One region of the Paenibacillus sp. 2TAB19 genome, then DNA from elsewhere that is predicted to be linked to it. Evidence: a T-box and tRNA genes for the amino acid it is inferred to sense, from the RefSeq annotation. Region 1 holds a T-box; the other holds one or more tRNA genes.
The links. The T-box of region 1 lies ahead of leuS (leucine--tRNA ligase). A T-box ahead of a tRNA ligase gene usually reads a tRNA of that ligase, here a tRNA-Leu.
Positions count from the first base shown of each region.

Region 2: it has a tRNA-Leu gene. The T-box ahead of leuS (leucine--tRNA ligase) is inferred to sense a tRNA for this amino acid. The anticodon was not compared.

Region 1 covers NZ_JBFRGE010000052.1:18,814-22,125, reverse strand. The annotation lists gene AB4Z33_RS21105 (CynX/NimT family MFS transporter) at 1-586, shown strand, start outside; gene AB4Z33_RS21100 (hypothetical protein) at 668-1,027, shown strand; gene AB4Z33_RS21095 (hypothetical protein) at 1,024-1,431, shown strand; T-box leader at 1,478-1,696, shown strand; gene leuS (leucine--tRNA ligase) at 1,798-3,312, shown strand, end outside.
Region 2 covers NZ_JBFRGE010000010.1:33,937-37,248, reverse strand. The annotation lists gene AB4Z33_RS06650 (MBL fold metallo-hydrolase) at 1-299, shown strand, start outside; gene AB4Z33_RS06645 (ADP-ribosylglycohydrolase family protein) at 344-1,738, shown strand; tRNA gene AB4Z33_RS06640 (tRNA-Leu) at 1,786-1,872, opposite strand; gene AB4Z33_RS06635 (xanthine phosphoribosyltransferase) at 1,968-2,543, shown strand; gene AB4Z33_RS06630 (Rrf2 family transcriptional regulator) at 2,603-3,034, shown strand; gene AB4Z33_RS06625 (sugar ABC transporter permease) at 3,097-3,312, opposite strand, start outside.

The sequences.
Region 1 (3,312 bases):
GACTGGCAACAAGCTGACACGGTCGGCGCTGGCTTGGCAAGTTACTCTGTTCATGGGGCTGCAATCATTCACGTTTTACGTTAATATTTCATGGCTTCCGGAGATATTGCATGATCGCGGCATGAGCCATAGCGGAGCAGGCTGGATGCTGTTCATGCTCCAGATCGTCAGCCTTCCAGCGACGTTCATTGTTCCTATTCTCGCAGCGAAGAGGCGCAGTCAGCGGCCGCTCGCCTTATCCTCGGCTATTCTGCTAATCATCTCCTATGTGGGGTTGTTAGCCGGACCCTCATCCTGGATTCCGCTATGGATTATGCTCTTAGGTATCTCTGGTGGCGCAGGCTTCAGCCTGGCGGTCATGTTCTTCGCACTGCGAACGTCCAATGCGGAGCAATCGGCACAGCTATCGGGCATGGCGCAATCGATTGGCTATTTGCTGGCAGCGACCGGGCCGTTGCTATTCGGCTTGCTGCATGACGCGACGCATGGATGGTCGTCATCGTTATGGATGATATTGGCCGTTACGATCTTGTTCGGGGTTGCTGGGTGGTATGCGGCTGCCGACAAAACCGTAAACTCGCAATAATTGGGATATTTCGGCAACTTTATTTAAAGCGAATCCGTTTAGTAGATTGCAGTCTAACTTTACAATGCGGAGGGATAAGCTATGCTCTACCTATTCGGATGCGCCTTTATCGTGATAGGATTTGCGTTCGCAGCCAAAGCGGCATCTGTCAACTCGCCTTGGTCGAAGACGTTGTTTCTTGCGGTTCTCTTAAGCCTAATCGCGAATGTTGCCTTGGTTTCCACAATTGCCGCCAACTCGAATCCAGCAGCAAACGAAGGCTTTAGTGTTCCAAATCGGATTGCTTATTGGATTATTGGCGAGGATGGATGGAGTATGGGGCTGTTCCAACGATTATTTGATCAGTCAATGTGGTGTACCTTGTGGCTTGCGCTTATACTCGCTGTTGTTTCGATAAGTGAGGCATTCGGTCGCAAGATGAGGAGAGCTGGCAGCGCATGATCGGAAAAAGTTATGTGTACGCGTTGGCCGCGGCATTTATGTCCTTGACCATTGGCGCTTGTTATATCGGCGATCTGTTTTTCGACTACAGCTTTCTTGGCATGGAAATGGGATCGGAGCGGGAGACCGTGCACCTATGGGGCTTTGTATCGATCGGACTTGGCGCTGTATTGCTCTCAATTGTTATGGTAACCATGGACAGCAATCGGCAAATGTTGAAGCAATGGATGGTTATCACTCTTTTCTTGCTGTGCTTTATTCAGCTTGCTCCGCTTTTCTTGTGGACGTTCGTCGTTCTTATAGGCGAATGGAATGCGGTATGGGTACTGCTAATCCATTTATTATTGTTGGTTATCCTTATCGGAAGCGTTAGGTATATGAGACGGACGCTTGTCGGATCTTGACACAGAGCATAACGATCTTTATAATCGAAAATAACTATTTTCATCCATAGAAGCGTTGAAGAGGAGCAGTAATTTCGCAAAGCAAGGCCTAGAGAGCCGGTGTAAGGGTGTAAGCCGGACCTGCTGCGGAACGAATCTCGCCTTGGAGCTGTGCGTTATCCATACGCGCCGTCTGGCCTGCGATAAAGGCGACAAGTGAGCACAGGCAAAGCATGCCCGTCGCTAACTAGGGTGGTACCACGGGAGCTCAACTCTCGTCCCTAGCGTAATACGCTAGGGGCGGGAGTTTTTTTATTGCAATCTAAGCCTAGCCTTGGATTGAGCGCTTAATCGTGAGTAAGTTTAACTTTGTAGGAGGAATAGATGATGAGTCAGGAGCAGCAATTTCACGGCTACAACCCGCTTGTTGTAGAGCCGAAGTGGCAGCAATATTGGGATAAGAACAAGACGTTCCAAACGAAGGAAGAGCAAGGCAAACCTAAATTTTACGCACTCGACATGTTCCCGTATCCATCTGGAGCAGGCTTGCATGTAGGCCATCCGGAAGGTTATACCGCAACAGATATCGTATCCCGCTACAAGCGCATGCAGGGCTATAATGTCCTTCATCCAATGGGCTGGGACGCTTTCGGCTTGCCGGCCGAGCAGCACGCGCTCGATACAGGCCAGCATCCAAGAGACATTACGTTCAAAAATATCGACAACTTCCGCCGTCAAATCAAATCGCTAGGTTTCTCCTACGATTGGGATCGCGAGTTCAGCACGACGGACCCGGATTATTATAAATGGACGCAGTGGATTTTCATCCAATTGTACAACCGCGGACTTGCTTATGTAGCAGAGGTTCCGGTTAACTGGTGTCCGGCGCTTGGCACCGTTCTTGCTAATGAGGAAGTCATCGACGGCCTAAGCGAACGCGGCGGCCATCCGGTTATTCGCAAGCCGATGCGTCAATGGATTCTGAGAATTACCGAGTACGCGGAGCGTTTGCTTGAAGATCTGGAAGAGCTGGATTGGACGGAAAGCATTAAAGATATGCAGCGCAACTGGATCGGCAAGTCGACGGGCGCGGAAGTGACGTTCGCAATTGACGGCCATAACGATTCGCTAGTTGTGTTCACAACCCGTCCCGACACGCTGTTCGGCGCTACGTATTGCGTGCTTGCACCTGAGCATGAGCTGGTAGCTTCCATTACGACAGCCGATCAGAAGGCTGCTGTTGAAGCTTATCAAGACGCTGCTGCTCGCAAGAGCGATTTGGAACGTACAGATTTGGCGAAGGACAAGACAGGCGTATTCACTGGCGCTTATGCGATCAACCCGGTGAATGGAGCTAAGACGCCGATCTGGATTGCCGATTACGTGCTTGCAGGCTACGGMACGGGAGCAATTATGGCCGTACCTGGTCATGACGTACGCGACTGGGAGTTTGCGAAGCAGTTCGGGTTGCCGATTATCGAGGTTGTTGAAGGCGGAGACGTAACGAAAGAAGCTTTTGCTGGAGACGGCCCGCATGTTAACTCCGATTTCATTAACGGTCTGAACAATGAAGAGGCAATTGCCGCAATGATTAAGCATTTGCAAGAGACTGGCAAGGGCCAAGGAAAAGTGACTTATCGCTTGCGCGACTGGCTGTTCAGCCGTCAACGCTACTGGGGCGAGCCGATTCCGATTCTCCACTTGGAGGATGGAACGATGAAGCCTGTCCCTGAGGATCAGCTGCCGCTGCTGCTGCCTGATGTCGATGCGATCAAGCCGTCCGGAACGGGCGAATCACCGCTAGCGAACGTCACTGAATGGGTCAATACAATCGATCCGGAGACGGGGATGAATGCTCGCCGCGAGACGAACACGATGCCGCAATGGGCAGGCAGCTGCTGG
Region 2 (3,312 bases), on a different contig from region 1:
GTCACGATACCGGTCTTCTTCCCGATGCGACTTGGGAATGGCTTGAGCGAACGACCGTGGATGCAGCGATCTTGGATTGCACGAACGGCAATTTGCCATTCACAGGCGGCCATCTCAATATCGAATCGGTTATCGCGATCCGCGACAGGCTTAGGAAAAGCGGCGTCTTGCATGACGGCAGCCGAGTGGTCGCTACCCATTTCTCGCATAATATCGGGCTGCAGCACGAGCATTTAAAGGCTATATTTGATCCTGAACAAATTATCGTTGCCTATGACGGCTTCATATTGCCAATCTAGTTTATCGTTTGTAGTGCCAATGGGAAGCGGGGTGATTGATTCCTATGAATGCTTCGGTGCTTTATTACTTGCAATACGGGCATCATATCGAAATCGAATGGCGGCAAGGGATAGATGAAGGCAAGGCGATCAGCGAGCAACTGGAGGAGCAGTTCACCGCAATGTCCAGCTTGGATCCGAATGATCCGCTGCGCGAGCAAATGGCGGCCGAATATTTGGACGAAATGGGCAGACTGCCGCTTATCGAAGGTTATCCGTATTCAGAACCGTCGGATTTGGACGGCATTCGCGCGCTGAGGCGGGAGCGAGGTAGTCACGCTTGGACGCAGGTCGCTTCATTGGAAGGCATCGATATGGAAGATCGGGTATATGGGGCATGGCTCGGCCGTTCGGCGGGATGTCTGCTCGGCCATCCGATCGAGGGTTGGCGAAGAGACCGGATTGCCGGTTTGCTCAGGGAAACAGACAATTCGCCGATTCGATACTATATCTCGTCAGATATCGATCCGTCGATTGCCGCTAAATATGGCGTCATCAATGAAGGCGGATCCTACGGAAACCGTTGCGTGAGCTGGATCAATAACGTGGAGCATATGGTAGAGGACGATGATCTGAATTATACGATCGTAGGCCTTGCCATCGTGGAGAAGTACGGCTGCGATTTCACGCCGGATGACGTTGCGGAAGCTTGGCTCAATCTGCTGCCGGCGCTGCGTACGTGCACGGCTGAAAGAATCGCTTACCGCAATATACTTAATCTAGTCGGCCCGCCTGCCTCCGCCTCCTATCGGAATGCGTACCGGGAGTGGATCGGCGCTCAAATAAGGGCCGACTTCTATGGTTATATATATCCCGGAAATCCGGAGAAGGCCGCCGAATCGGCGTGGCGCGACGCTTCTATTTCCCATGTGAAAAACGGCATATACGGCGCGATGTGGGTCGCAGCCATGCTGGCGGCAGCAGCGGTAACGGATAAGATGGAAGACATCATCATGGCAGGACTCGAGCAAATTCCGGCGACCAGCAGGCTGGCTGCAGAGCTGGAGGAGGTGCTGCAATGGCATAGCGACGGCCTGTCTTATGAAGAAGCTATTGAGAGGATTCACGGCAAATACGATGAATCCCATCCCTACCATTGGTGTCATACGATTTCGAATGCGATGGTTGTGACCGTCGCTTTGCTGTACGGCGAAGGAGAGCTGGAGTCTACGATCGGAAAGGCCGTTGCAGCCGGGTTCGATACGGATTGCAACGGGGCTACGGCGGGCTCTGTCATCGGCATGCGAAACGGGGCTTCACGTCTTCCCGAGAAGTGGATCGAACCCCTTCGGGACCAAATCCGTTCCGGTGTCGACGGGTTCGGGATCGTGCCGATATCGAAGCTAGCGGAACGTACGGTGGCGGTTATACGCGCCAATGAGGCATATCGGAGTCTATAATAAACGAACAAAGGCTACAGCTCATGAGCTGTAGCCTTTGATGATTATGGTGCGGTCGAGAGGACTCGAACCTCCACGGCTGTTACACCACTAGAACCTGAATCTAGCGCGTCTGCCAATTCCGCCACGACCGCAAAATAATGTGTCAACGGGATTTATCTTATCATGTATAATAGAACATAGTCAAGTATTGGATTAGAAAAATAGAGGATAGGTGGAGGAGCAGGCGTTGAACAAGCTGGAGCAAAAAATTATGCAGGACGGCATCGTCCTAAATGAAAATGTATTGAAGGTGGATTCTTTCCTGAATCATCAGGTTGATCCGCAATTGATGTGGGAAGTCGGCAAGCTGTTCGTCGAACGTTTCGAAGGCAGCCGCATTACCAAAATATTGACGCTGGAGTCGTCCGGCATCGCGCCTGCAGTAATGGCTGCTTTGCAGCTGGATGTACCGCTGATCTTCGCGCGCAAACGCAAATCGTTAACGCTAAAGGACGATTTGTATACGGAGAGCGTCTATTCGTTCACGAAACAGGAAGTGAGCGAGGTGTCCGTCTCCCGCAAGTTTCTCTCGGCAGGGGAGCGCGTGCTTATTATTGATGACTTCCTAGCAAATGGCGACGCTGCCCTCGGCTTGGCTGGTATTGTGAAGCAAGCGGAGGCAGAGGTCGTTGGGATTGGCATCGTCATCGAGAAGACATTCCAGCCAGGCAGACAGAAGCTGATCGATCTTGGCTATCAGGTGGAGTCGCTTGCTAGAATTCAGTCGCTCGAAGGCGGTCAAGTTACGTTCGCGGATCATTGACAATCGCTGTCTCGTGTAACTATAATGCTTACATATTGTAACGACGAGAGGGTGAGGACGTGACTAGTAATCGATTCGCGGTAGCGGTTCATATTATGACTTTATTGGACGTTAGCGAAGGCGAGCGAATGACCTCGGAGCTGATTGCCGGAAGCGTCAATACGAATCCGGTCGTTATCCGCCGGATTATCGGGATGTTAAGCAAGGCAGGGCTCGTCACGACGAACGCAGGCGTAGCCGGCGCCGTCATTACGAGGCCAACCGATCAGATTACGCTGCTCGATATATATCAGGCCGTAACAAGTCCCATGCAGGATGAGCTGTTCGCGATTCACGAGAAGCCGAATCCGAATTGCGGCGTCGGGCGCAACATTCAATCCTCGCTGGAAAGAGCCTTCAACGAAGCTCAGCAAGCGATGGAAAATAAGCTTGGCCATATTACGCTAGCTGAGATCGCAGGCGATGTCGCTGAGAAAATAGGCAATGAGTAAGAGTACAAAAGGAGGTGCCCAAAGCTGTATGCTTTAGGGGCACCTCCTTTTTTCGTCCATATTCAGCCTTTCGAAGCGCCTGCCGTTAACCCTTCAATTAAGAAACGCTGCAAGAATAGGAACAGCATCGTCACGGGCACGGCGACAAGGACGGCGCCGGCAGCGAACATCGTGAACTCCGTCGAGTTGCGCTGGCTGACCATACGATACAACCCGACAGCAAGCGTGCGCTGCTCCTCCGTGCGGAGGATGAGATCGGCGAAGATGAAGTCGACGAA